2 regions of the Duganella sp. FT27W genome follow, and region 1 is predicted to be linked to the other one. Evidence: predicted binding sites of a transcription regulator. Region 1 holds the regulator's gene; the other holds the start of a gene.
The links. Region 1 encodes sigma-54, which starts transcription at its own class of promoters, with help from an activator protein. Its sites were predicted from a motif close to TGGCANGNAANCTGCTTT; they were not measured.
Positions count from the first base shown of each region.

Region 1 (14,756 bases):
GGCAGCGGCCCTGAACGGGGCTGCAAAGGCCGCAATCGCCGCCGGCAGGCCAGCACCGACACCCGCATTCAAAACCTCTCCCAGCGCCGTTAAATCGGCCGCCGGCACGTAATGGTCGGCCAGTCCCGCATACAGCGCATCGGCTGCGCCGATGGTGGCGCCGGTGATGCCCAGGTACAGCCCCAACCGGCCCGGCAAACGGGACAGAAAATAGCTGGCACCGACGTCCGGGAACAGGCCGATATTGGTCTCCGGCATTGCCATCTTCGTGCGATCGGTGACGATGCGTGTGCGGCTGTGCGGACCGGCCTGCGCCACGCCCATGCCGCCGCCCATCACCACGCCGTCCATCACCGCGATATACGGTTTCGGGTAATGGTGGACCAGGTGGTTGAGCGCGTATTCCTCGGTGAAGAAATCCTCGACCAGCGCGCTGCCCTGCTGCGGCGTGGCGCGGCCCAGGTCGTGGAAGAAGCGGATGTCGCCGCCGGCGCAAAACGCCTTGTCGCTGCTGCTGCGCACGACCACCGCCTGCACGGCGTCGTCGTCGCGCCAGGCCAGCAAGGTGTGCGTGATGGCGCGCACCATGTCGAGTGACAGCGAGTTGAGCGCGCGCGGACGATCGAGCGTGATGACGCCGGTGCCTTGGCTGACGGTCGTTATTACGTTTTCGCTCATGGCTGTCCTGTGGATTTGTTCGACGAAGGCAAGTGTTCTAGCGGGTTGGGCAAGGTTAAATCGCCGCCCAGGCGGGCCTGGAATTTTGCAGCGGCTGCCGGCGGGTGCCCCATGTGGCGCGCATAGATCACGGCAAACGGCATATCAGTCACTGTTTCCTGCCTGAAGCCGGTGACCTGGTTCATGGTCGACGGATTGCGCGCAGCGGCCAGCGTGTATGTCACCAGCCGGTCCAGCGTCGGCGATTGCAGGTCAAGAATCGATGCCATCATGGTCAGCGGCGCGGCAGCGAACGCGTGGTAATGCAGCGCCTTGGCGCCGCGCGCCATCTCGGCTGGCAGCGCGCCGTCCGAAGCGACCTGGGCCATCGCGTTGTCGAACACGCCGTGCCCCCATGTTAATAAACGCTGGTCGTGGGTGACGGCGCCGACGGCAGTCACGGCCAGCCCTTCCCAGTAGTAATGGTTGTTGCGCTTGCCCTTGCGGGTGTCGGCGTGGACCAGCGTGGCGTCGGCCAGCGTGGACAGCCACGCTTCGATCGCTTTCTTTTGCGCGGGCGTGGCGGCTGCCTGCACGCGCGCATAGCTGAGCGCGAGGCCACCGAGCGTCCACTTGCGCACGAAATACGCCTGCTCGCTCGACATCTTGCCCAGCATGGCCTGCTGGCCGGCCCAGCTATCCAGCCAGTTCAAGGCGCAGGCGGCGTCTTGCGGCTTGCTGTTGGCCTGGTAGCGGCTGGCGTTGCGGGCGACACCAGACAAGAATTGTTCGACCGGCTCGGTGCTGGCAATGTTTTTGGCGCGCCGCGCCGGGTCGATCACGGAATGGTTGGCGTCGTTGTAGTAGCTGTTGGCGTCGATGTCGATGACGGCGGCCGGCGCCGGCTGGCAGGTAGCGGCGACGGCGGAAGCAGCGGAGGCGGAAAGGAGAACGGTATAAACCAGATAAACAATTTTCATGTAGCTCCAGAAACAAGAAAGGGCGCTCGTTCAGCGCCCTTAGTTGGTGTGTCGCGCCGTTGTTAAAGGGCGGCGGCAGCTGGTTCGAAGTTATCCGGGAGATGCTTGATCGCATCGTGGCCGTGCTGTTGGACTTTGCCTTTGTACTTCATGACCTGGCGGTCCAGCTTGTCGATCAGGGTGTCGATCGCAGCGTACAGGTCTTGCGACAGGCTTTCCACGTAGACCGTTTTACCGGACAGGCGCAGATTGATTTCAGCCTTTTGGCGCTTGGTTTTCTCTTTAAGGTTATCTACGGTCAGAATGACAGCAATATCAATCACTTGATCAAAGTGCCGTGTCACGCGTTCGAGCTTGCTCTGCACGTATTCACGAATGGCGGCGGTCACTTCGAGATGATGTCCACTGATGGTGAGATTCATACACACTCCTAAAGATAGATGTCGCTGACGGTTAGTGCGTTGCCCATTGATGCCGGGCACGCAGGAACCAGTGCACTACAAAGACTTGCGGAGACTGACTGGAGGGATTTTGAGGGCTTCGCGATATTTGGCAACAGTGCGTCGCGCAATCACCATGCCCTGTTCTCCCAGCATGTCCGCAATCTTACTGTCGGATAAAGGATTTTTAGGGTCTTCAGCTCCTGTCAGTTGCACGATCAGTGCCCGTATCGCCGTCGAACTGGCTTCACCTCCCGCTTCGGTGGCGACGTGGCTACCAAAAAAATATTTCAGCTCAAACATGCCGTGCGGAGTCAGCATGTATTTCTGAGTTGTTACCCGAGAAATGGTGCTCTCGTGTAAACCCAGTGTATCAGCAATTTCGCGAAGCACAAGGGGGCGCATGGCAACCGCGCCGTGCGAGAAAAAGTTCTTTTGTCGTTCTACTATCGCTTGTGCCACGCGCAGGATGGTGTCGAACCGCTGGCGCATATTCTTGATCAGCCACTTCGCCTCCTGCAGCTGCGCGCCCATGGCGCCCTCACCTTTGCCCTGCTTGAGCAGGTTGGCGTACATGGCGTTCACACGCAGGCGCGGCATGACGTCGTTGTTCAGGCTGACCTGCCAACCGGTGCGCGATTTTTTCACGATCACGTCCGGCACCACGTAGTCGGAGACGTCGGAGGCGAACGCCGCACCGGGGTGCGGATTGCACTGGCGGATCACGGTCTGCGCTTCGCGCAGGTCTTCGTCGTCGCACAGCAGCGCTTTTTTCAGCTTGTTGAAATCGCGCTGGGCAAACCACGTCAGGTGCTTTTCGACGATGGCCACGGCCATCCGTCGCGTCACCATCGGGATGCCGGGCAAGCGCTTGATTTGCAGCGCCAGGCACTCGGCCGCATTGCGCGCCCCCACCCCTGCAGGGTCGAAACTTTGCAGCAGCGACAACGCCGTTTGCAGCTCGTCGAGTTCCACTTCCAGTTCCTCGGGCAGGCGCGCGTGGATCTCGTCGAGCGCTTCTTCGAGGTAGCCGTTTTCGTCGAGTGCATCGATGATCAGTTCGACCAGCGCGCGGTCGCGCAGCTCGAGCACGGTCACCCGCATCTGCTCCATCAGGTGCTCGCGCAGGGTGCAGTGGTGCGCTTCGATTTGCGGACGCGCGTCTTCGTCGTCGGGCGCCTTGCTGCGGCCGGCGTCGCTCCAGTCCATGTCCGCTTCGGCGGTGGTACTTTCGGTATCGGCGGCGGGGCCGTCGTAGGCGTCGGCCTCGCCGGCGGGCGCCGCTTCCTGCGGACCCGATTCGGACGGTGCTTCGCCGGACGGCGCCTGCTGGCTGATGGCGCCGTCGGACAACAGCCGCAGAGAATGGTCGAGCGGATCGTCGAGCCGCTCGAGCAAGGGATTGTCGGTCAGGAGTTGTTCGAGTTCCTGGTGCAGCTCCAGCGTGGAAAGCTGCAGCAAGCGGATCGATTGCTGCAGTTGGGGCGTCAGCGCGAGATGCTGCGAGGTCCGCAGTTGCAACGACTGTTTCATGGATTACATTCGGAAGTGTTCACCCAGGTAGACGCGGCGCACCGACTCGTCGGCGATGATGTCGTCCGGACGGCCCGACGCCAGCACCGAGCCCTGGTTGATGATATATGCGCGGTCGCAGATGCCCAGCGTCTCGCGCACATTGTGATCGGTAATGAGGACGCCGATTTGCCGCTCCTTGAGAAAGCGCACGATGCGCTGGATCTCGATCACGGCAATCGGGTCGACCCCGGCGAATGGTTCGTCGAGCAGCACGAAGCGCGGGTTGGTGGCCAGCGCACGGGCGATCTCCACCCGGCGGCGTTCGCCGCCGGAGAGCGAGAGCGCGGGGTTGTCGCGCAGCTTCTCGATTTGCAAATCGGCCAGCAGGGTATTGAGCCGTTCAGTAATGTCAGCCTTGGATAAAGGCTTGCCGTCCACTTTTTGAATTTCGAGGACAGCGCGAATATTTTCTTCCACCGTCAGCTTGCGGAACACCGACGCTTCCTGCGGCAGGTACGACAGGCCGAGCGAGGCGCGGCGGTGGATCGGCAGTGACGAGACGTCGACGCCGCCGATATCGATGGTGCCGGCGTCGGACGGTACCAGGCCGACGATCATGTAAAACGACGTGGTCTTGCCGGCGCCGTTGGGGCCGAGCAAACCCACCACTTCGCCGCACTCTACTTGCAGCGAGACGTCGTGCACGACCTGGCGCTTGCCATAGCTTTTCTGCAGGCCGCGAACGATCAGGGTGCTACCGCAACTTGGTTCCATGTCATTTCCCCGCAGGCTGGGTGGCAGGCACCGGCTGCGCCGGCGCGATCGGCGGGCGCTTGGACGACGGCTGGATCACCATGGTGCCGCGGCCGGCGCCCGGTTTGCTCTCGCCGCTGCTGCTGTTCTTGACCGCGAACACTTCGCGGCGGCTGTCGTACGAGATGAACTCGCCATCGACCTGGCTGGTGACCTTGCCCGACTCGAGCTGCTTGATGCGGCCCTTGGAAATCAGCTTGACCAGCTCGGTCTTGTCGTCGTATTCGATGCGGTCGGCCTGGCCTTCCACCCATTTGTCGGTGTCGCCGTCAAGCTTCTGGCGAAACGTTGCCTGCACGCCGGGCGTGCCGGTGAGCACCACGAACTGGTAGCCCTCGGGATCTTGCGTGACCACCGCCTTGGGCGAGGTCATGCGGATGGTGCCGCGCGTGAGGATGACGTTGCCGGTGAAGGTCTTGATCTGCTTGACGTCGTCGGAGTCGGCCTGGTCGAACGACACTTCGATCGGCTTGTTGGAGTCGGCTTTTTCGGCGTGCGCCGGGATGGCCAGTGCTGCCAGCAGCAGTGCCGCCGACCAGAAGGTTTGCTTGGTGATTGCTCTCATAATCTTCCTTTAGCGTGCCGCATGCGGCGGCACGGTGATCTTGCCGCGTCCACCCAGTTGGGTTTGCAGCGTTGCATTGTTGGCGGTCATGCCCACGCCCGTGGCCACCGTCTTGCCCAGGTGCAGTTCGACCGGTGCGACGGTTTCCATCCGTTGTTCGTCCGGGAACACGGTGAGCGTGGACGTGGTCAGGCTCATGGCCTGGCTCTTGCCACTGGCCGGGCGCACCACGCTGACGTTGCCGTCGAGCTTGACGCGCGAGTTGTCCTGATCGACGCGGGCGGTGTCGCCGCGCACCGTCATTGGCGGATGCTCGGCCGACAAGGTGTTGATATAGGGCTTGATGATGTCGGACGCTTCTTCGGCCGGCAGGTGGGTGAGCTTGTCGCCGGAAATGATATAAGCCGGCTTGCCGTCCTTGGTCATGCGCACCACGCTGAACCGGTCGATGATGTAATCGGGCTCGTTGCGGAACTTGTCCTGCGCCGTATCCTGGTTCGATTCGTTAATCAACTGCACCATCCAGCCGGTACCGACGGCCACAAATACGCCGATCACGACCATCCAGGTGAGCGACCAGCGGTGGGCGGTTCTTTTACGTACGTTAGGCATCAGATCACCTTGGCGCGTGTGAGGTCGTGGATGTGCAGCGCACCGACCAGCCTGCCATCGGCATCGGCCACCAGCACCTGGTTGATGCGGAACTGTTCCATGATTGCGACCGCATCGACCGCCAGCTGTTCCGGCGCGATGCTGCGCGGGTTGGCGTGCATGACGTCGCGGATCAGGACCTGGGTGAAGTCCTGCACCTTGTCGATCATGCGGCGCAGGTCGCCGTCGGTAAACACGCCGATCGGCTGGTCGTCGGCATCGACCACGGCGGTCATGCCCATGCCCTTCCTGGTCATTTCCAGCAGCGCGTCGGTGAGCTTGACGTCGGCGCGCACCTTCGGTACATCGGCGCCGCTGCGCATGACGTCGCGCACGTGCGTCAGCAGGCGCCGACCCAGCGCGCCGCCCGGGTGCGACCGGGCGAAATCTTCTTCCCTGAAACCGCGCAGATCGAGCAAGGCCACTGCCAGCGCGTCGCCCAGCGCCAGCGTGACGGTGGTGGACGTGGTGGGCGCCAGGTTCATCGGGCACGCCTCCTTGGCCACCGCAACATTGAGGTGGACATCGGCGATGCTGGCCAGGCTGGAGCCCGGCTTGCCGGTAATGGCAATGACCTTGCTGCCCATGCGCTTGACCACCGGCAGGATGGTCATCAGCTCGGTACTTTCACCCGAGTACGAAATGGCAATGAAAGCGTCGTCAGCGGTGACCATGCCGAGGTCGCCGTGCGCAGCCTCGGCCGGGTGCACGAACATGGCGGGGGTGCCAGTGGAGGCGAACGTGGCCGCCATCTTGCGGGCGATGTGACCGGACTTGCCGATACCGGACACCACCACCCTACCCTTGCAATTAAACAACAGTTCAATCGCTTTGACGACGGTATCGTCGTCACCCAGGCGCAGCTCCAGCGCAGTAATGGCGGCGGCCTCGTTTTGCAACGTTTCACGGGCGAGCCGCAGCGCATGCGCCGCCATTTTTGCGTCAAAAGCTTTCAGCATTGTTTTTTCATGGGTTACACTCATACCCAAGTATAGCCGAATTAAGAAAGCAAAAAACTTGCCAGTCGAAACAATGCGCCTGTGTGGTGCGCAACCACTGAATAAAAAACTGACGGCTACGGCAACATGACGTTTTCACCGCTCGAACTGACCCTGGTCTTGTTAGGCAGCGCCGTGCTGGGCGTGGTGGCCTTCCGCATGATGCATCTGCCGCCCATGCTCGGCTACCTGGCCGTCGGCATCCTGATCGGCCCCCACGCGCTCGGCTGGGCCATGGAGAGCGAAGCTACCCACGGCCTGGCCGAGTTCGGCGTGGTATTCCTGATGTTCTCGATCGGGCTCGAATTCTCGCTGCCCAAGCTGCTGGCGATGCGCGGCATCGTGTTCGGCCTCGGGCTGGCGCAGGTGGCGTTTACCATCATCGCCACCCTGCTGTTCGGCTGGCTCATCGCCAGCCAGCTACCCGCCCATTTACAGATCAGCTGGCAAGGCGCGTTTGCGCTCGGTGGCGCGCTGGCCATGTCGTCCACCGCCATCGTGGTCAAGATGCTGACCGAGCGGCTCGAGCTCGAGAGCGAGCATGGCCGCAAGATCATCGGCATCCTGCTGTTCCAGGATCTGGCCGTGGTGCCGCTGCTGATCATGATCCCGTCGCTGGGCCAGCGTCCCGATGCGCTGGCGGAAACCCTGGCCTGGGCGGGCGTAAAGGCCGTGATCGTATTGACCTTGCTGCTGTTCGTCGGCCACCGCCTGATGCGCGGCTGGTTCACCATCGTGGTCAAGCGCCGCTCGCAGGAGCTGTTCATGCTCAACCTGCTCCTGATCACGCTGGGCGCCGCGTGGATTACCGAACAGGCCGGGCTGTCCCTGGCGCTCGGGGCGTTTGTCGCCGGCATGCTGATTTCCGAAACCGAGTACAAGCACCAGGTGGAAGAAGACATCAAGCCGTTTCGCGACGTGCTGCTGGGACTGTTCTTCATCACGGTGGGCATGCTGCTCAACGTGCGCATGGTGATCGACAACTGGTGGCTGGTGCTGATCCTGCTGATCGCGCCGGTGCTGGTGAAGTTTGCCCTGATCGCCGCGCTGGCCAAGCTGTTCGGCTCGAGCGATGGCGTGTCGATCCGCACCGGCCTGGCGCTGGCGCAGGCCGGCGAATTCGGCTTCGTGCTGCTCAACCTGGCCAGCGGCAACAAGCTGATCGATCCCTTCATCACCCAGGTCGTGCTGGCGTCGATGGTGCTGTCGATGCTGGTGGCGCCGCTGATCATCGCCAAGTCCGACCAGATCGTCATGAAGCTGGCCAGCAACGACTGGATGATGCAGTCGCTGGCGCTGACCAAGATCGCCAGCCGCACCATGTCCACCAACAAGCACGTGATCCTGGCCGGGTTCGGCCGCAGCGGCCAGAGCCTGGCCACCCTGCTGTCCGAAGAAAAAATTGACTACCACGCGCTCGACCTCGATCCCGAGCGGGTGCAGGTGGCGCAGGCGGCCGGCCTGCAAGTGTCGTACGGCGACGCCGCGCGGCGCGAAAGCCTGGTCGCGGCCGGCATCTACCGCGCCAGCGCGGTGGTGATCACCTACGCCAGCACGCCGTCGGCCTTGAAGGTGCTGCACCAGGTACATTTGCTGGCGCCGAATTTGCCGGTACTGGTGCGTTCGCACGACGACACCGACCTCGACGCCCTGAAAGCGGCCGGCGCGGCCGAAGTGGTGCCGGAACTGATGGAAGGCAGCCTGATGCTGGCCTCGCACACCTTGGTGATGCTCGGCGTGCCGCTGCGCAAGGTCGTGCACCGCGTGCAGGCCGCGCGCGAGGCCCGTTACGCGTCGCTGCGCGGCTTCTTCCACGGCTTTTCGGATGTCGGCGAAGACGCCGACCTCGACCGCCTGCACCCGGTCACCCTGGCCGACAACACGCCCAGTGTGGGCAAGCAGCTGGGCCAGTGCCTGCTGGCCGACAGCGGCGCCGTGGTTGCCAGCCTGCGTCGCGGCAAGCAGGTCATCGACTTCGGTCCCGAGACCGTGCTGGCAGCCGGCGACGTGGTCGTGCTGCGCGGCGCGGCCGATGCCGTGGCGCGCGCCGAGAATTTGCTGCTGCGCTGATCCGGCGCGGCAGTTGCACCAACTTAGCAAGGCAGTCATGTCCGCAGTATTTACTGAGCAAGAAATCGACACCGTCTATCGCGTCATCCAGGAGCGGCGCGACGTGCGCCACTTCGTTCCCGGCGCGGTGGACGAAGCGGTGATCGCGCGCCTGCTGCACGCGGCGCACCAGGCGCCCAGCGTGGGCTATATGCAGCCGTGGCGCTTCATCCGCATCGCCAGCCCCGCCGTGCGCAGCGCCATCATCGACCTGGTGGAAGCAGAACGGCTCAACACGGCCGCAGCGCTGGGCGAACGCGGCGCCGAGTTCATGCGTTTAAAGGTGGAAGGCATCCGCGAGTGCGGCGCGCTGTTTGTCGTCGCCCTGACCGATGGCCGCGAAGCGCACGTGTTCGGCCGCCGCACGCTGCCCGAGATGGACCTGGCGTCGGTCGCCTGCGCGATCCAGAACATGTGGCTGGCCTCGCGCGCCGAGGGACTGGGCATGGGCTGGGTATCGCTGTTCGACCCGGAACAACTGGCGCAACTGCTGGCCATGCCCGACGGCGCGCGGCCGGTGGCCGTGCTGTGCCTGGGGCACGTGGAGCAATTCTATCCACGGCCGATGCTGGAGATGGAGGGGTGGGATACGCGCCGTGAGCTGGCGCAGTTAGTCGCGGTGGACCGCTGGCCCGACGCTGCCGGGTAACAAGCTTGTAGAGGCTAGGCCGCCGGTGCGGTGCTGACCACGCGATTGCGCCCGGCTTCTTTGGCGGCGTACAGGCGCAGGTCGGCGGCGGCGACCCAGGCGCGGGCAATGGCGACCGGGTCGCCTTCGGTGTCGCCCGGGTGCAGTGAGGCCACGCCGATCGACACCGTCACCGACACTTGCAGCTCGGGCGTAAGGGCGATCATGGTGGCAGCCACGCCAGCGCGGATGCGCTCGGCAACGAAGGCGGCGCTGTCGAGCGGCGCATCGATCAGCAGCACCACGAATTCCTCGCCGCCGAAACGCGCCAGCGCATCCGAGGCGCGCAGCTCGTTCTTGATGCGGCTGGCCACTTCGCGCAGCACTTCGTCGCCGCCGCCGTGGCCCACGGTGTCGTTGACGCGCTTGAAGTGATCGACGTCGATGTACATGAACGAGATCGGATACGCCTGGCGCCGTGCGCGGGCGATTTCTTCCAGCAGGCGGCGGTCGATGTAGCGGCGGTTGTAGACGCCGGTGAGCGAATCGGTCAGCCCGATGTACTTGAGCATCTCGTTGCTGATGACGTTTTCCAGGCAAATGGCGACGATCGACGCCATGTGTTCGACGAAATCGGTGCCCAGGCTCGGCGTGAAGCGGGTGGGGTCGCGGCTGGCCAGGTTGAGGCTGCCGATGATGCGCTTGTTGCGCAACAGCGGCACCAGCGCCACGCTTTGCAGCCCCGCTGTCGCGTTGGGAAAGGCGGCGCCGTGACGGTGCGCATCGAACATGCCCAGCAGCGGCTTGGGCGGCGGCGAGGTTGCGGTGCGCTCGGACAGGTCGAAACCGAGCGCGTCGAGCTCCTCCACGAAAATCAGGTCGGGAAAATCCTCGAACACCACGTCGAGCTTGAGCATGACGGTGCGGATATCTTCACCCTCGTCCAGTAGCGTGAGGGTAACGGCGTCGAGCTCGGAAATGACCGGCAACACGCTGAGGATGGTGCCCACCAGTTCCGGGAAGTTGCCGGCGCTGACAATGTCCAGGTCGAACGCTTGGTGGCGCGTCATGATCGAGTGATTGCGTTCAGCCTGCTCCAGCAGATAGGCCATGCGGGCGCGGAGAGCCTGGTTTTCGGCGGCCAGCTTGTTGACCAGTTCAGCGTCGTGCGCTGCGTGGTCCGTATCCGTGCTCGGCGCCAACTTGCCGGTTGCAGTCTGCGTCATAAATAATTCCTTGCTCTTCACCCAATATCTGGTCTTGCATAACCTTACGCCAAGTTATGCCGCTTGGGAATGCCTCACTGGCCGGAAGTGCATTAAAACGCCAGCGCAACCTCGATTTCCTGGCCCACCCGCACGATACGGCCATCACCGACGGTAACGATGGCGTTCATACCGAAACACAACGCACCATCGAGCTCGGGTTTTGCGCGATAGCTTTGCAGTATTTCCAGCGGATCAGGACCGAACTCGCCGGTGGTCTGGTCCACCGATGGCATCGGGCAACGCGGGCACGGCTTGACCGGTTTTAATTCGACATCGCCGATCTGGAAGGTCTCGATGTAGTCTTCCTCGAACGCTTCGATGCCGGCGATCACCACGTTCGGCCGGAAGCGGTTCATCGGCAGCGCGGCGCGGCCCGCGCCGCGCAGTTTGTCGTTGAGGTCGTCCAGCGAGCCCTGGCCGATGACCAGGATCGGGAAACCGTCGGAAAACAGCGTGGTGGCGGCAACGTCGCCGGTCCACTTCTGGCTGACCACCCGCACGGCGTCGGCGTGAAACCGTACCAGCCGGCAAGGCACGCCCAGTGCTGCGCTGAACCAGGTGGCGATAGCGTCGTCGCAGTCATAGGCGCGCAGGCTGTCATCCCAGATGTGCACGCGGCGCGTGGGCGCCGACTGCGCATCGGGCCGCGCCAACGCCAGTTCCAGCGCCGGCATGCCGGGGAAGGCCAGCGTCAGCGTGTCGGCGTGCAAGGTGGGGGTGATCAGCGCCATGCGCGGGAAATCACGCTGCGTCATGTAGCCGCCGTTGGCATCGACCACCATCCATTCGCGGTCAAGGACTTTTTCATCGGCAGTGGCCAGGCCGGCCGTGGTCAGCAACGCTTGCGGCAGCGACAGGCCGGCGCAGGATTTGATCGGGTAGAGGATGAGTTCGGACAGGATGGGCATGGCACACACGGAAAGCTGCGCGACCAGCGCGCGGTTAGTCGGATTGCAATCTTGCTATATTGATTGACAACGGGGGCGCGTGGCGGCGCCCCCGGGGGTATTACTCTTCCGTGGCTGGCGCCTTGGAAGCTTTCGGCGCCCGTGGTGCCTTGGGCGCCCGTGGTTGCTTCGGTGCCTTGGCGGCCGGGGTTGCGTTGCCGGCTGCTGCTTCTGCAGCTGCTTCGGCTGCAATTGCGGCCGGTTGGGCAACCGCTGCTGCGGCGCCAGGCGCGCGGTCGGCGGCCGGTTGGGCAACCGCTGCTGCGGCGCCAGGCGCGCGGTCGGCGGCCGGTTGAGCAATCGCTACCACAGCGCCATTCGCGCGGTCGGCGGCCGGCTTGGCTTTCGGCTTGGCCTTTGGCTTTGCCGGACGGGCCGGCTTGGCGTTGGCGTTGGCAACGTTGGTACCGCCTGTCTCGGCAGCCGGCGCAACTGGCGTGACTACCTTGGTGGCGACCGGTGCGGCTTCCTGCACCGCTGGCGTGACCACCGGGGCGGCAACCGGCGCGGCTTTCTGCGTAGCTGGCGTGGCCATCGGGGCAGCGACTGCCGAAGATGCGACCGCCGCGGCATCCTGCGCCGCTGGCGCGCTCGTTACTGCCTGATCAAGCTGCGCTGCCGGCGCCTTGGCCGCAGCTTTTACCTTGCGTGCCGGTGGTTTGGCGCCGCTTTTCTTTTTGGCTGGGGCCTGTGGCTGAACCTGGCCTGGTCCTTCGCCGCTAACGACGGGCGCATCCTGCACCTCCGGCAACGCCACTGCTGCTTCCAGCACAACCGGCGCGGCGGCTTGCACTTCCACCTCCGCAGCCGGGTGACGCGGCTGACCGGGCTGATTGCGTTGGCCACCGCCGTTGCGGTCATTGCGGTCGCCTCGCTCATTGCGGTTGTTGCGGTCGCGGCCGCCACGGTTGCGATTGCGGTTGCCATCGCGGTCGTTATTGGCTGCCGGTGCAGCAGCGATGCCGGCATTGGCAGCCGCTTGCGCAGCGTCAGCCAGTTCTGCCAGTGGTTCGGCAGGCGCAATGGCGTCGGTTTCCGGCGTGGTGTCGATGGCAATCGCGATTGCGCCCGGGTTGTCGTCAGCCGGGCCGGGACGGGCCTGGCCCTGGCGGCCATGGCGCTCGGCCTGGCGTTCGGCAAAGCGTTCGGCGGCCGTGCGGCCACGGTTGCGGCTGCGGCGCGATTCGTTGCCCTGCTCCGGCGCGTCGTTGCCGCCGTTCTCGTTCTGGCCGTTGTGGCTGCTCTCGCCGGACTGGCCTTCCGCACGCGCCTGGGCCGAGCTGTTTTGCGCGCCGCTACTGCGGTAGACGTAGGCGCCCGACTTTTCGTCGCGGCCGAATTCCAGCAGGCCGCGCGCCTTGCATTCCTCGATCAGGTTGCCGAAGGTGCGGAAGCCGTAGTACGACTCGCTGAAGTCCGGCTTGCGGCGCTTGATCGCTTCCTTCAGTACCGATGCCCAGATCTTGCCGCTGTCGCCACGCTCGAGCACCAGGGCTTCGAAGGTGTTGACGGCGATTTCCACGGCCTGGTCGCGGCGCTTTTCCATTTCGTCGCGGCGGGCGTTTTCTTCTTCCGGCGAGCGCTTGACGGCAGGCTTGGCCTCGCCTGCATCGCGGCGGGCACGGCGGCTCTCGCGCACCAGGTCGTCGTAGAAAATGAATTCGTCGCAGTTGGCCACCAGCAGGTCGGACGTCGATTGCTTGACGCCCACGCCGATAACCTTCTTGGCGTTCTCGCGCAGCTTGGACACCAGCGGCGAAAAGTCGGAGTCGCCCGAGATGATCACAAAAGTATCCACGTGCGACTTGGTATAGCACAGGTCGAGCGCATCGACCACCATGCGGATGTCGGCCGAGTTCTTGCCGGACTGGCGCACGTGCGGGATTTCGATCAGCTCGAAGTTGGCCTCGTGCATGGGCGCCTTGAAGCCCTTGTAGCGATCCCAGTCGCAATACGCTTTCTTGACCACGATGCTGCCCTTGAGCAGCAGACGTTCCAGCACCGGCTTGATGTCGAACTTGTCGTAGTTGGCGTCGCGTACACCGAGCGCGACGTTTTCAAAATCGCAGAACAGCGCCATGCTGACGTTATCGTTGGAAGATGCCATGAGGAATATTTTCTAGTGAAGAGTGATGCGGGGGAACAAACGCGTGGTCCGGCGGTCGGCTAATCCGACGATTATACCCAACAACGCCTTGCCCTCCATGTACTGATCCATGCCCTGTTCTATAATGAGCGCTCTTCCCAATCACCGAGGTACTCGTCCGATGCGCCATTGATGCCGCCGTCTTCTTGACGGCCAGTCTCCACTGCTCCCCTTTCCACCGGGAGTTCCTGGCATCTATTGGAGTGACGTATGACGCAACTTTCGACCCCGCACATCACGCTCGATGGCGTGACGTACAGCCTGCCCGACGGCAGCCTGCTGTTTTCCGATCTGCATGAACAACTCGACCAGCAGGCAACCGGCCTGGTCGGGCGCAACGGCGCCGGCAAGACCGTGCTCGCGCGCATCCTGGCCGGCCAGCTGGCGCCCGCCTCCGGGCGCTGCGTGCGCCACGGTTCCGTGTATTACCTGGCCCAGCAGGTGGCCCCCGCGCCCGGCGCCACCATCGCCGACCTGGCCGGCGTGCGCGCCGAACTTGATGCGCTGGCCCGCATCGAGGCCGGCAGCGTGGCGGTGGAAGATTTCGACCTGGTGGGCGACCGCTGGGATTTGCCGCAATTGCTGCAACAGGAACTCGACCGCAGCGGCCTGGACCGCCACGACGCCAACACCCCGGCAAGCGCTCTGAGCGGCGGTGAAGCCATGCGCGTGGCCCTGGCCGGCGCCATGGTTTCCGGCGCCGATTTCCTGCTCCTCGACGAACCGAGCAACCATCTCGACCGCCACCACCGGCAAGCGCTGATCGCCCAATTGCAGCGCTGGCCACGCGGCCTACTGGTGGTCAGCCACGACCGCCAGTTGCTCGATACCATGGCGCGCATCGTCGAGCTGTCGCCGCAGGGCTTGCGCAGCTATGGCGGCAACTACAGTTTTTATGCTGCCGCCCGCGCGCAGGCGCACCAAAGCGCACTCGACCAGCTCGACCAGCGCAAGCTCGAACGCCAGCGAGAAGAGCAGGCGATGCGCACCCAGCGCGAACGCCAGGACCAGCGCCAAGCCAGGGGCGCACGCCAGGGCA
Region 1 covers NZ_WHIV01000004.1:263,408-278,163, forward strand. The annotation lists gene F8197_RS18315 (enoyl-CoA hydratase/isomerase family protein) at 1-678, opposite strand, end outside; gene F8197_RS18320 (alginate lyase family protein) at 675-1,637, opposite strand; gene hpf (ribosome hibernation-promoting factor, HPF/YfiA family) at 1,700-2,059, opposite strand; gene F8197_RS18330 (RNA polymerase factor sigma-54) at 2,135-3,610, opposite strand; gene lptB (LPS export ABC transporter ATP-binding protein) at 3,614-4,366, opposite strand; gene lptA (lipopolysaccharide transport periplasmic protein LptA) at 4,368-4,970, opposite strand; gene lptC (LPS export ABC transporter periplasmic protein LptC) at 4,980-5,582, opposite strand; gene F8197_RS18350 (SIS domain-containing protein) at 5,582-6,580, opposite strand; gene F8197_RS18355 (monovalent cation:proton antiporter family protein) at 6,707-8,689, shown strand; gene bluB (5,6-dimethylbenzimidazole synthase) at 8,727-9,377, shown strand; gene F8197_RS18365 (diguanylate cyclase) at 9,392-10,582, opposite strand; gene F8197_RS18370 (MOSC domain-containing protein) at 10,675-11,532, opposite strand; gene F8197_RS18375 (NYN domain-containing protein) at 11,633-13,678, opposite strand; gene F8197_RS18380 (ABC-F family ATP-binding cassette domain-containing protein) at 13,928-14,756, shown strand, end outside.

Region 2 (14,756 bases), on a different contig from region 1:
TTCGATGACGTCGATGATGGTTTCCGAGTTCGGTTCGCCCTCTTCCTCTTTCATGATGAAGAACTTTTCGCCATCGACCATGCGGCTCTTGTACGTGAACGGGAACTGCACGCCGTCCAGGCGCGGCGCCAGCGCTTCGTATTCTTTCTCGATCACGCGCTGCTGGAACAGAGACTGGTACGCGCCCCGGCTCTCCTGGCGGCGCGAGAAGATCACCACGCCGGCCGTTTCGCGGTCCAGCCGGTGAATTGGCGTGAGCGCCGGTTCGCCCAGGGTTTTCTTCAGCCGCACCAGCAGTGTCTCGTGCAGGAAGCGGCCGGTTGGCGTCATCGGCAGAAAATGCGGTTTGTCCACCACCACCAGGTGGTCGTCCATGAACAGGATCTCTTCCAGGAACGGGATTGGCGTTTCGACTTCGTCCAGCTCGCGATAGTAAAAGATGCGCATGCCGCGCCGGTAAGCACTATACGGCGCCAGTGGTTTGCCGTCGCCATCGACCACGTGGCCGCGCGCCATGCGTTCGCGCCAGGTGGCTTCCGGTACGTCGGCAAAGCGCGCGGCCAGGAAGGTGATCATGTCGGGCCACTGGCCTTCGGGCAGCCACAAATAGCTGGGCGCGACGCCGTCGCGCATCGGCAACGGATGCCGATCCGCCGGGGACGGCGCCGGCATCAGGATTTCGGCAGCGCCAGCGAGCGGTATGGCGGCAGCTTGTTGACGTCGAGCCCCTTGGCGCGTGCGTACACGGGCAGCACCAGGTTCATGTGGTCGTTCATATTCTTGATGCGGTCGCTGCCGGTCGGGTGGGTGGAAAGGAAGCTGATAGGCTGGTTCTTGTTGATCGCTGCCATTTTTTGCCACAACGCTACGCCGGCGCGCGGATCGTAGCCAGCGCGTGCAGCCAGATCGATACCCACCAAATCGGCTTCCGATTCATCGGACCGCGAGAACTTCAGTGCAGCACCTTGCGAAAAAACCCCTGCTGCCACATCGCCGAGCCTGGGATCAACCCCCAAATAAGCAGAACCAACCGCGCCAACAACGCGACTAAGCCCTTGAGTCAAGGTGTTCTTTCCAGCCTGTGCGCGCGCATGTTCGCGCAGCGCGTGGGCGATTTCGTGGCCCATCACGGCGGCAACTTCGTCGTCGGTGAGATTGAGCTTGGTCAGGATGCCGTTATAAAAGGCGATGCGTCCGCCCGGCATGCAGAATGCATTGACGGTGGACGAATTGAGCAGGTTCACTTCCCACTTCCAGTTGGCGGAATCGGGGTTCCAGCGCTTGGTGAACGGAATCAGGCGGTCGGCAATCGCGCGCAGGCGTATCAGTTGCGGGTTGCTGTCGGTGGCCACCGCGTCTTTTTCGTGGGCCTGCTTGAGCATCTGGTCGTACTGCAGTTTCGACTGCTGGTTGACCTGGTCGGCGTCGCCACCAATGCTGCGCAGGCGCGACATTCTCTCGACCGGGATGCCGTCGTTTTGGGCCAGGGCCGGCAGCGCCGGCAGCACGCTCATCGCACAGGCCAGCGCCAGCGCGGCGCGCTTGAATTTAAGCTTTTTCATCTCGTTTATTCCATGGAGCGATTTTAGGGAGCATCAGCATGGCCGGAAAAGCCAGCATGAAGCAGACCATAAAGAACCAGAACCAGCCGGTTTCCGCGACAATATACCCTACCGACGCATTGATGAATGTGCGCGGCACCGCTGCCAGACTGGAAAACAACGCGTACTGGGTGGCCGTGTAGCGCGGGTCGGTGGCGCGCGACATGAACGCCACCAGTGCGGCCGAACCGAGCCCCAGGCTGGCAAATGCCTCAAAACCGAACACGGCGCTCAGCAGGAACGGGTCGGGCCCCACCTCGGCCAGCCAGGCAAAGCCGAGAATCGCGATCGCCTGCAACACGCCGAATACCCACAGCGCGCGGTTGATGCCAAGCTTGATCATCCAGATGCCGCCCACCGCGCCGCCGGCCAGGCTGGCCCACCAGCCGGTAGCGTTGGCGGCCAGGCCGATCTGCTTGGTGGTAAAACCGATATCGAGGAAAAACTTGGTCGATAAGGCGGTGGCCATGGTGTCGCCGATTTTATACAGCAGCACAAACATGATGATGATGATCGCCTGTTTCAAGCCGTCGCGCTGGATGAATTCCTTGAACGGCAAGACGATCGCTTCCTCCAGGTTCTTCGGTGGTGCGCCATACACGGCTGGCTCCCTGGCCAGCAAGGTGCATATAAAACCGGGCAGCATGAACGCGGCCACGATCCAGAACACGGCCTGCCACGACATGCTGTCCGCCAGTACCAGTCCCAGCGCGCTGGGAATCAGGCTGGCCGCCTTGTAGGCATTGACGATAATGGCCGCGCCCAGGCCCTGCTCTTCTTCGGCCAGGATTTCGCGGCGATAGGCGTCCACCACCACGTCCTGGCTGGCCGACAGGAAGGCGATCGCCGCCACCGCCAGCACGATCAGGGACAGCTCCTGCTTCGGATCGAACATGCCCACGCCGCCGATCACCAGGAACAGGCCGATCTGCGTGACCGCCATCCAGCCCCGGCGCCGGCCCAGGCGCCCGATGCTGTAGCGGTCCATCAGCGGCGCCCACAGGAATTTGAAAGTGTACGGGAACGTCATCAGGCCGAACAGGCCGAGCGCCTTCACATCGAGTCCGGCCGTGGCCAGCCACGCCTGCATCAGGTAAATCAGCGTGTAGAGCGGCAGCCCAGAGCTAAAGCCCAGGAACAAAATCGAAACGGTACGGCCGTTCAGGTAACTCAGCCATTTCTTCTGTTCCGGGGCGTTCATCAATGAGCTTTCTTGCGAAGGCGGAATACCGCCAAATCGCCACGCAGGTTGGGCAGGAAGTCCACGCGGCGGCCCTCGGCCAGCGCCACGCAGTCGATCACCTCGACGCCGCAGTCATGCGCCAGGTCGCGGAAGTCGTTGATGGTGGCGCAGCGCAGGTTGGGCGTGTCGTGCCATTCGTACGGCAGCGATTTTGATACCGGCATGCGCCCGCGCAGCAGCGCCACGCGGTGCGGCCAGTAGGCGAAGTTAGGGAACGAGACGATCACCTCCTTGCCCACCCGGACGATATCGCGCAGCAGCGCTTCCACGTGCTTCATCATCTGCAGCGACGACAGGCACAGCACCGTGTCGAAGCTGTTGTCGCCAAACAGCGCCAGGCCGTTTTCCATATCCTGCTGCACCACCTGCACGCCGCGGCGGGTGCTGGCCAGCACCTTGTCGTCGGCGATCTCGATGCCGTAGCCGCTGCAGCGCTTATCGCTTTGCAGGTAGTCCATCATCACGCCGTCGCCGCAGCCGACGTCCAGCACGTGCGCGTTGGCCGGCACCCAGTGGGCGATAAAGGCGAGATCGGGACGGGCCGCGCTCAAGTCGTCGAAATTCATGCGGCCTCCTTGACTGCGTTGATGTCATTCCAGACCCGGTCGTAGTACGCACGCACCAGGTTCAGGTAGCGCGGGTCTTCCAGCAGGAAGGCGTCGTGGCCATGGGGGGCGTCGATTTCGGCATAGGTCACTTGCCGGCGGTTGTCGATCAGGGCCTTGACGATCTCCTGGCTACGCTCGGGCGAGAAGCGCCAGTCGGTGGTGAACGACGCCAGGAAGAATTTGGCGCGCGTGGCGGCCAGCGTCTTCGACAGGTCGCCGCCGTGGTGGCGCGCCGGATCGAAGTAGTCGAGCGCCTTGGTGATCAACAGGTACGTGTTGGCGTCGAAGTATTCGCTGAACTTGTCGCCCTGGTAGCGCAGGTACGATTCGATCTCGAAGTCCACGCCGAAGTCGAATTTATAGGTGCCGGTGGCAGCGATGTCGTCAGCCACGGCGCGCAATTTGCGGCCGAATTTTTCAGCCATGTCGTCGTCCGACAGATAGGTGATGTGGCCGACCATGCGGGCGACCCGCAAGCCGTTTTTCGGCACCACGCCGTACTCGTAAAAGTCGCCGCCGCGATAGTCGGGGTCGGACAGGATTGCCTGGCGGGCGACGTCGTTGAAGGCGATGTTTTGGGCGGACAGCTTGGCGGTGGACGCGATCACCACGCAGTGGCGCAGGCGGTCCGGGTACATGATGCTCCAGGCCAGCGCCTGCATGCCGCCCAGCGAGCCGCCCATCACGGCGGCAAACTGGGTGATGCCCAGCTGGTCGGCCAGGCGCGCCTGGGCGCTCACCCAGTCTTCCACGGTGACCACCGGGAAGGTGGCGCCGTACGGCTTGCCGGTGGCGGGGTTGGTGTGCATCGGGCCGGTGGAGCCGAAGCACGAGCCGAGGTTGTTGATGCCGATGACGAAGAACTTGTCGGTGTCGAGCGACTTGCCCGGGCCGACCATATTGTCCCACCAGCCGGTGCTTTTCGGTTTGCCTTCGTATTCGCCGGCCACGTGGTGCGAGGCGTTCAAGGCGTGGCAGACCAACACCGCGTTCGATTTGTCGGCGTTCAGGGTGCCGTAGGTTTCGTACATCAGCATGTAGTCGCGCAGTGCGGCGCCGCTTTGCAGCGGCAACGGTTCGGCGAAGTGCATGGTTTGCGGGGTGACGTATCCCAGGGATGACATGATGGTTTCGATTTTTTTATTGGGGCGGCCCCACGGGCCATCTATCAAGGTGGGACCGCGAGGATGGGTCCCACCGACTTACAAGAGCTGTAATTGTTCGACCGCGTCTGCAATTACACCTGGTTCCATCGAGCGCATGATCTTGCGGGTTTGCGGCATGATGCGCGCAAGGTCGCTGTTCAGGATTTCCTGCTTGACCGAGAGCAGTTGCGCCGGATGCATGGAGAACTCGCGCAGTCCCAGGCCCAGCAACAGGCGGGTGAGCTTGACGTCGCCCGCCATTTCGCCGCACACGGCGACGTCGATCCCGGCTTTATGCCCGGCCGCAATCGTCATGGCGATCAATTGCAGCACAGCCGGATGCAGCGGATTGTAAAGGTGTGCGACCTCATAATCAACCCGGTCGATCGCCAGCGTGTACTGGATCAGGTCATTGGTACCGATCGACAGGAAGTTCATGCGCTTGACGAACATCGGCAGCGCCAGCGCCGCGGCCGGGATTTCGATCATCGCGCCCACGTCCACGCTCTCGTCGAACTTGACGTGCTCTTCGCGCAGCTCCGCCTTCGCTTGCGCGATCATGGCCAGCGACTGGTCGATCTCGAACGCGTGCGCCAGCATCGGGATCAGGATGCGCACCTTGCCGAACGCCGACGCGCGCAAAATGGCGCGCAGCTGGATCAGGAAAATCTGCGGCTCGGCCAGGCAGTAGCGGATCGCGCGCAGGCCCAGCGCCGGGTTCAACGCCGTGTGCTCGGCCTGGTCGAGCGGCTTGTCGGCGCCGATGTCGAGCGTGCGGATCGTCACAGGCCGTCCCTTCATGGCCACCACGGCTTTCTTGTACTGCTCGAACTGCTCGTCCTCGGACGGCATCTTGCCCTTGCGGCCCATGAACAGGAACTCGGAGCGGAACAAACCGACGCCGTTGGCGCCCGCTTCCATCGCGGCCGGGCAGTCGTCGGGCAGCTCGATATTGGCCAGCAGCGTGATCTCGGTGCCATCCTTGGTAATGGCCGGGGTTTTCTTCAGCTTGCCCAGTTTTTTGCGGGCGCGGATCGCCGCGTTCTGGCGGTCGCGGTACTGCTCGAGCACCACCACGCTGGGGTTGGCGATGACCACGCCGGCGTCGCCGTCGATGATCAGCCAGTCGTCCTGCTCGATCAGGGTCGAGGCGCCCGACATGCCCACGGCTGCCGGGATGTCGAGGCTGCGGGCGACGATGGCCGTGTGCGAGTTCTGGCCGCCGACATCGGTGACAAAACCGATGAACGAGCGGTCGCGGAATTGCAGCATGTCGGCCGGCGAGATGTCGTGCGCGACGATGATCATCTGCGGCTGGAATTCGTCGTCGCCCACCTTGACCGGCGGCGGCAAAATCTGCGCTGTACCCATCAGTACTTTTAAAACGCGTTCGGCCACCTGCTGGATATCGGCCTTGCGCTCGCGCAGGTACGGGTCTTCGATCTCGTCGAACTGCGCCGACAGTTCATCGATCTGGGTAAGCAGCGCCCATTCGGCGTTGTAGTGGCGCGCGCGGATGATGTCGAGCGGCGCCTCGGAAATCATGGGGTCGGACAGGATCAGCGCGTGGACGTCGATGAACGCGCCCAGTTCCGTCGGGGCGTCCTTGGGCAGCTCGTTCCACAGGGTTTGCAATTCCTTGTGCACCTGGGCCAGTGCCTGCTGCAGGCGCAGCACTTCGGCTTCGAGATGTTCCTCGGCCACCAGGTAGTGCTTGACGTCGAGCGCGGCAGGCGCCAGCTTGTGGGCGCGGCCAATCGCAATCCCGCGCGACACCGGGATGCCGTGCAAGGTAAACGAAGCCATGGGGGCGCCGGAATAAGGACGGGAGCGGCCGCGATCCGAAGGCATTACTCGCCTTCGCCGAACTTGTCGTTGACCAGTGCAGTGAGGGCCGCGATGCATTCCTTCTCGTCGGCGCCGTCCGCTTCGAGCAGGACCTTGGCGCCCTTGCCGGCAGCCAGCATCATCACGCCCATGATGGACTTGGCGTTGATGCGGCGCGAATTGCGACTCAGCCAGACATCGCTCTGGAATTTGGCGGCCAGCTGGGTGAATTTGGCGGACGCGCGTGCGTGCAGGCCGAGCTTGTTGATAATCTCAAGTTCTTGCTGAATCATTTTTATATTGTCTCTTCGAAAAACTGCGAGAAAGCCGCACTCTAAAAATCCCGCGCCAGTCGAATTTATCCGACGCGAATCCGGTTATCGACGCGCACCGCCCCACTTTGCGCACCGGCCAGGGCCATCTCGACGACCACGTCCAGCGTATCGCGGCGGTAGGTGATGGCCCGCAACAGCATCGGCAAGCTGATGCCGGCGATCACTTCCACCCTGCCCGCGTCCGCCAACCGGTCGCAGCAATTGGACGGCGTACCGCCCTTTACGTCCGTCATGACCAGCACGCCATCGCCGTCGTCGAGCCGTTTGATCGCCGCCGCCGCCAGTTGCTGGACCTGGCCGAGATCCTGGTCGGCAATCACATCGATCGCTTCCAGCAGCTCGGTGGGACCACGAAACACGTGGGCGCAGGCGGCAATAAATGCCTGTCCCAGCGGCGCGTGCGTCATAAGCAGTATGCCAACCATATTCTTAATCCGCCAGTGAGCGCGGACTAAATTGCGGCCGTCCGGCAAAATTATTTTGAATTTGCATCTTTTTAACCCGCCGACACGGCAGCTTCCACCGCGTCGATGAAGGTGGCCGCCACCGGAAAGCCTGCTTGCTGCGTGATTTCCTGGAAGCAGGTCGGGCTGGTGACGTTGACTTCCGTCAGGCAGTCGCCGATCACGTCCAGGCCCACCAGCAGCAAGCCGCGCGCAGCCAGGGTCGGGCCGATGGCGTTGGCGATCTCGAAATCGCGCTCGGTCAATGGCTGGGCCACGCCGAGGCCGCCGGCGGCCAGGTTGCCGCGCACTTCGCCGTTTTGCGGAATGCGGGCCAGCGAAAACGGCACCGGTTTGCCGGCGATGACCAGGATGCGCTTGTCACCCTTGGCGATGTCCGGGATGAAGCGCTGCGCCATGATGGTCGTTGCACCATTTTGGGTCAGCGTCTCGATAATCGCGCCCAGGTTCATGGCATCGGGCTTGACGCGGAAGATGCCGGTGCCGCCCATGCCATCGAGCGGCTTCAGGATGATGTCGCCATGCTCGGCCTGGAAGGCGCGGATGCGGGCCTCGTCGGCCGTCACCAGGGTGGGCGACGTGTATTGCGGGAACTGGGCAATCGCCAGTTTTTCGCTGTGGTCGCGGATCGCCGACGGCTTGTTGAATACTTTGGCGCCCTGGGCTTCGGCCAGCTCGAGCATGTAAGTGCCGTAGATGTATTCCATGTCGAACGGCGGGTCCTTGCGCTGGACGATGGCGTCGAACTCGCCCAGGTTGGTTTCCACCGCCGGCGCGGCGCGGTACCAGTCGGTAGCGTCGCCGGTAAAGCTGATCTGCGACGCCTTGGCCGTGGCGATACCGCCCAGCACTGCCATATCCTTTTGCTCGAAGGCATACACGGTGTGGCCGCGCCGGTTGGCCTCGACCATCATGGCGTAGGTGGAGTCCTTGTAAGTCTTGAACGTGGCTAACGGATCTGCGAGAAAAGCGATTTTCATGGATGCTTCCGGTTTGGTGAAGATCTGATTTTAGCCGAGATTCTCAATACACTTCCGGATTGGGGTCGGTGCGCTCCATCTCCAGCGACGCTGCCAGCAGCGCCAGCCGCGCCACCACTCCGTACACGTAGAACCGGTTGGGCGCTGCGGTGCCCGGTTTGGCCTTCAAATCGGGCACCGCGTGCTGCTGCGCGAACGCCAGCGGCACGTACTGCGAGCCCGGGGCATTGAGGTTCTGGTCGATGCCCTTCTCGGCATGAACGCGGTAAAAACCACCGACCACGTAGCGGTCGATCATGTACACGACCGGCTCGGCGACGTCGTCCTTGATGCTCTCGAAGGTGGGCACGCCTTCCTGGATAATGAAGTCGGTGACTTCCTTGCCATCCTTGATGACGATCATCTTGTCGCGCTGGGCCTGCGTCAAGTCCTTGATTTCACTGGAATCCTTGATGGTCAGGATGCTGGTGCCATAGGTGCCGGCGTCGGGCTTGATGATCACGAACGGCTTTTGTTCCTTCATGCCGTACTCTTTGTATTTTTTCTTGATCTTCGAGAGCAGCGTATCGACATTGGCGGCCAGACACTCGTAGCCCTCGCCGGTGCGGAAGTTCACCGCATCGCACTTGGCGTGCAGCGGGTTGAACATCCACGGATCGACACCGATCAGCTTGCCGAATTTCTTCGCCACTTCGTCGTAGGCGTTCAGGTGGTTGCTCTTGCGGCGCAGCGCCCAGCCCGCGTGCAGCGGCGGCAGCAGGCTTTGTTCGTGAATATTCTGCAGGATGTCGGGAATGCCGGCCGACAGGTCGTTATTGAGCAGCACCGTGCACGGATCGAAGTCTTTCAACCCCACGCGACGGCCATTGGCCGAGCGTACCAGCGGTTCCACCACCAGCATATTGCCGTCCGGCAGAGCGATCGGCGTGGGCTGGGTTACTTCCGGCGACAGCGAGCCGAGGCGCACGTGCAAGCCGGTCTGGCGGAAAATCTGCATCAGGCGGGCGACGTTTTGCCAGTACGTGGGGTGGCGCTGGGTGATTTCCGGGATCATCAGCAGGTTGCGCGCGTCGGGGCAGTACTTGTCGATCGCGGCCATGGCGGCCTGTACCGACAAGGGCAGCATCTCGGTAGCCAGGTGGTTGAAACCGCCGGGAAACAGGTTGGTGTCCACCGGGGCCAGCTTGTAGCCGGCGTTGCGCATATCGACCGAGCAATAGAATGGCGGCGTGTGCTCTTGCCACTCGAGGCGGAACCAGCGCTCGATGGCAGGAGTGGCGGCCAGGATCTTTTCTTCGAGGTCGTGGAGCGGGCCGGTCAGGGCCGTGGCGAGATGGGGAACCATGTTTACTTCCTTAAATGATGCGGGAGGCCGACCCTCCAGGCACGCTGAAACACCGAATATTACCTTGTGGACAACCTACATCGGGGCGATAACCCTATTTTAAAGGCGGAAATAAAAAAAAGCCCCCGCACAAGTGCGGAGGCTTTTTCAACAACGTTGCAACGCTATTACATGTCGGCTTACATGTGGTAAGCGGACTCGCCGTGGGTGGTGATGTCCAGGCCTTCGCGTTCCTCTTCTTCCGGTACGCGCAGACCGATCACCATGTCCACCAGCTTGAAGGCGATGAAGGCAACCACTGCCGACCAGACGATGGTGACGCCCACGCCGGTTGCCTGGATCAGCACTTGACCGCTGATCGAGTAGTCGGCCGATGGCTTGTTGGCCACGTAGTCGAAGATGCCCTGGCCACCCAGCGACGGCGCAGCGAACACGCCGGTCAGGATGGCGCCCAGGATGCCGCCCACGCCGTGCACGCCGAACACGTCCAGCGAGTCGTCGGCGCCCAGCAGGCGTTTCAGACCATTCACGCCCCACAGGCAGATCACGCCAGCGAGCAGACCCATGATCAGCGCGCCCATCGGACCGACGAAGCCGCAAGCCGGGGTAATCGCGACCAGGCCCGATACCGCACCCGAAGCGCCACCCAACATCGATGGTTTGCCTTTGAAGATCCATTCAGCGAAGACCCACGACACGGTCGCAGCTGCGGTGGCCAGCAGAGTGTTGATGAAGGCCAGGGCCGAGATGTCGCCAGCTTCCAGCGGCGAACCGGCGTTGAAACCGAACCAGCCGACCCACAGCAGCGAAGCGCCGATCATGGTCATGGTCACCGAGTGCGGCGCCATCGATTCGCGGCCGTAGCCGACGCGTTTGCCGATCACGTAAGCACCGACCAGGCCGGCAACAGCGGCGTTGATGTGCACCACGGTACCGCCGGCGGTATCGAGCGCGCCGTGCTGGAACAGGTAACCGGCTTTGGCGGTTTCGGTGGCCAGGGTCGCGGCATCCTTGATCGCGTCAGGACCGGTCCAGAACCAGACCATGTGGGCGATTGGCAGGTAAGCGAAGGTGAACCAGATCACCACGACCAGCAGGACGGCGGTGAACTTGGCGCGTTCGGCAAAAGCACCGACGATCAGCGCGCAGGTGATCGCTGCGAACGTGGCCTGGAAGGCAACGAACATGAACTCCGGAATCACCACGCCCTTGCTGAAGGTGGCGGCATAGGCGAAGGTGCCCTTGACCGGATCGTAGATATTGTTGAGGAAGGTGCGGTCATGCAGGTTGCCGAAGAACGCATTGCCTTCGGTGAACGCCAGCGAGTAACCGTAGATACACCACAACACGACGATCACGGCGAAGATCATGAAGATCTGCATCAGGATCGACAGCATATTCTTGGAACGGACCAGGCCGCCGTAGAACAGGGCCAGGCCAGGAATCGTCATCATGACCACCAGCAGCGTGGCAACCATCATCCAGGCGTTGTCGCCCTTTTGCGGCGTTGGCGCAGCGGCAGGAGCGGTTTCAGCCACTGCGGCGGTGGCCGCCGCAGGCGCAGCGGCGGGTGCAGCGGCAGCTTCCGGTGCAGCGGCGGTGGCGGCGGCCACCGGCGCATCAGCCGGCTTGGCATCTTGCGCATGGACCGGTGCGGCAAGAGCGAACAGCAGAGATACCCCAGCTAGCAACGTTGTTATAGTTTTCTTCATCTAAATCCCCTTAAAGAGCTTCGTTACCGGTTTCGCCGGTACGAATGCGGATCACCTGTTCCAGGTTGTACACGAAGATCTTGCCATCACCGATTTTGCCGGTGCGGGCCGCGCCTTCGATCGCTTCGATCGCCTGTTCGACGATGCTGTCATCGACAGCCGCTTCGATCTTGGTCTTCGGCAGGAAGTCCACGACGTATTCGGCGCCGCGATACAGCTCGGTATGTCCTTTTTGACGACCGAAACCCTTTACCTCGGTCACCGTGATGCCCTGCACGTTGATCGCCGACAGGGCTTCGCGGACTTCATCGAGCTTGAACGGCTTGATAATGGCGGTAATCATTTTCATGAGAGCCTCGCTTAGAAAGTTTTGGAAATAGTCACAACTGCGCCCGATTTACCGAGGTTTTTGCCGTTGCGGCCGACGTATGCATCGGTATTGGTCTTGACGCCGGCAACCGACACCGAGAACACGCCGAAGTCCTTGGTCACGCCGACCTTGTAGTCGCTATAGCTGACCGGGCCATTGTTCTTGACGTTCTGGTGGCCGGCATGGAGGTTGAGCACATAGCCGTCATAGACGTCATAGTTGAACTGGCCGTCGAGGTAGCCGCTGTTCTTGCTGTCAGGCGTGCCGAACAGGTTGCTGGTCGAGTGCGAATACTTGATCGAGAACGGGCCGGCACTCACCTGGGCGTACAATTCGAAGGTATTGGCGCTGGTGGCGAGCTTGTTCGAAGGATAGGCGTAGTACAGCGCGCCGACGTCGTAGGCGAAGGTGTCATTGATCTGGCCGCGCTTGCCGGCATAGACGTCGAATTCATACGAGGCATCGCCGCCGCCGTCCTTGATCCACTTGATATTGGTGGCCCAGGCCCCCACATATACACCGGTGGGGTTGTTGACATAATCAACACCGCCCTGCACGGCTGGTTGCAGACGGGTTTGCGAAATGCCGCGGTAACGGTAATCGCTGACAACGGCGACGTTATAGGAAATCTGGTTGTCTGGTACGGCTTCGGCAGCGGGTTGCGCTTCCTGGGCCTGCGCCGAGGCGCTCATGGTGGCGAATGCCAAAGTCAACGCTGCTGCTGTCAGGGTTCGGGTCAGGCTTTTGTTTTGGCTCTTCATCATTTTGTCCTTGTAGTTATCGAAACTGAATACAGATACTAGGTGCGATGCGGGTAAAATCCTTGTGAAGCGAAGCGTTAAGCATTCCCTGGCTTCTATAGCAGAATGCGTGCCAGCTAACGTTGCCTGGTAGATAGCAGCTTTGGCTGCTTTGTCATGGGCGACAGGGCGCCGGCTCTGACAAAAGTGATAATTTGGAAGGAAAGTTGGCCGCGCTGTTTGAATTTGCACCACACCGATACACGGACGCACTTCAATGGTGCATCCGTCCAGCCACCAGATCAAGGAATATTATGGATATGAATACTTTTTTTAACGACTTGCAGAACAAGATCTCCAAGGCCGTCGAAAATTCGCCCGCCAAGGACATCGAGAAGAACGTCAGGTCCATGATGACCCAGGGCTTCTCCAAGCTCGACCTGGTCACCCGCGAAGAGTTCGATATTCAAACCCAGGTGCTGGCCAAAACCCGCGCCAAGCTGGAAGCCCTGGAAACGCGCCTGGCGGCGCTCGAAGCGAAAGCCGCACCGGCCCAGCCGGCTGCGGTGGTGCCGGAACCTAAAGTGGAGATCGCCAAAGGCGAGGTGCTGTAAGCAAGCTGCCGGCGGGTAATCTGCCGGCTATTGTCGAGATTATTTGCCGACGCGGAAGTAGTCGGCATAGAGATATGCCGGGGCGCCGCTGGTTCCCGGCGCCCGCGTTGCCAGCAAGCCCACTTGCGCGCCCACCCAGCGTCCCACACTGGCCATGAACGGCTGCCCCGCCAGCGTGTACTGCTTGCCGTCCAGGCTGTAGGAAAAGCGCACCATTGCGCCGTCGCTTATTTGCGCCCGCAGGTACAACGATTTTTTATCTGCATGTTTGTCCGCTCCCTGGTCCAGCGGCCTTAACACCTGCACCTGCTCCTTGCAGGCGGCAGCCGGTTCCGCGCAGGTGGCCAGCACCAGCTCCCTGCCATTTTTGCCCTGCTGCACGCCGATCCACGCGTATTGAATCCCCAGCACCACCAGGCCCGCGCGGCTCACGTCACCCTGCACGGCGATGCGGGTATCGACCGTGAAGGCCGGCGCCGGGAATTTTTGCGTCAGCACCGAAGGCACGTCGCGCACGCTGCCACCCACCGGCGCCGCCTGCGCATGCAACCGCAAACTGCCCTGCTTGGCGTTGAGTTCATACCAGCCCGGCGCCTCGTTGGCGTTCCACTGCCATTGCAGCCCCAGCTTGGGCGCATTGAATTCGTCGCCTGCCGGTGGCGCTTTGATGCCGCTGTCATTGCCGGCCGGCTTGTCGTGCACCAGCACCGGCTCGCCAGTGCCCTTGCCAGCTTTGTCCTCGCCGATCACCGGCCAGCCGTCGTGCCAGCGCATCGGCTGCAAGTGGACGATGCGGCCGTATGCGCGCTTGTCCTGGAAGTGATAGAACCAGTCGCGTCCTTTCAGATCATCGACCCACGCACCCTGGTGCGGGCCGTTGGTGGTGGAGCCACCTTGCGCCATCACGATGCGGTCCTGGTACGGCCCGGCGATGGTGCGCGAGCGGAATACCGACTGCCAGCCGTGTTCCACGCCACCGGCCGGCGCGAAGATGTAGTAGTAGCCGTCCTTCTTGTAGAACTTCGGACCTTCGAGCGTGGTGTAGCCACTGAGCTTGTTGCCGTCGATGATGTCTTTACCGCGCTGGTCGAGCAGCGTGCGCGCTTCGGGGTCCATCTCGCGCAAGGTCAGGATGTTGTTGAAGCCGGCGCGGCTCTTGGCCCACGCGTGCACCAGGTAGGCCTTGCCGTCGTCGTCCCACAGCGGCGACGGATCGATGATGCCTTTGCCGGGCAACAGCAGGTGCGGCTCGCTCCACGGTCCGGCAAAGCTGGTGGCGGTGATCACGTACACGCCGAAATCGGGATCGGGATAGAAGATCCAGAATTTGCCGGCGTGATGGCGCAGCGACGGCGCCCACACGCCCTTGCCCGGCTGCGGCGTGGCAAATGCCTGCGCCGGCACCAGCTTGGGCAGCGCATGGCCCACCAGTTCCCAGTTGACCATGTCGGTCGATTGCAGCAGCGGCAGCCCCGGCGCGTTGCTGAAGCTCGACGCGGTCATGTAGAACGTGGCGCCCACGCGGATGGCGTCGGGATCGGAATAGTCTGCGTACAGGATCGGGTTCTGGTAGCGGCCATTGCCGAGGTCGGCCACCCACGGGCCGCCCGGTTGTGCGGGAGTTTGAGCAGTGGTCCACGGCGCGCTGCACAGCAGCGCCAGCGCGGCGGCGGTTTTCATTATTTTCATTTTGTCTCCTGCGGTTTGGCAGCAAGCGGCGCGATGGTAAAGCTGTAGCTGGCCGGTTCAAGCTTGATGCGGTACTTGACGTG
Region 2 covers NZ_WHIV01000007.1:15,951-30,706, reverse strand. The annotation lists gene F8197_RS27415 (pseudouridine synthase) at 1-672, opposite strand, end outside; gene F8197_RS27410 (M48 family metallopeptidase) at 672-1,562, opposite strand; gene F8197_RS27405 (AmpG family muropeptide MFS transporter) at 1,549-2,802, opposite strand; gene metW (methionine biosynthesis protein MetW) at 2,802-3,410, opposite strand; gene F8197_RS27395 (homoserine O-acetyltransferase) at 3,407-4,576, opposite strand; gene ptsP (phosphoenolpyruvate--protein phosphotransferase) at 4,655-6,403, opposite strand; gene F8197_RS27385 (HPr family phosphocarrier protein) at 6,448-6,717, opposite strand; gene F8197_RS27380 (PTS sugar transporter subunit IIA) at 6,783-7,184, opposite strand; gene gshB (glutathione synthase) at 7,256-8,203, opposite strand; gene gshA (glutamate--cysteine ligase) at 8,247-9,548, opposite strand; gene F8197_RS27365 (ammonium transporter) at 9,728-11,260, opposite strand; gene F8197_RS27360 (P-II family nitrogen regulator) at 11,271-11,609, opposite strand; gene F8197_RS27355 (TorF family putative porin) at 11,621-12,391, opposite strand; gene F8197_RS27350 (accessory factor UbiK family protein) at 12,685-12,984, shown strand; gene F8197_RS27345 (glycoside hydrolase 43 family protein) at 13,024-14,673, opposite strand; gene F8197_RS27340 (glycoside hydrolase family 2 TIM barrel-domain containing protein) at 14,670-14,756, opposite strand, start outside.
Region 2: a site for sigma-54 is predicted at 12,489-12,506, ahead of F8197_RS27355 (TorF family putative porin). Genes of this name have one in related genera too.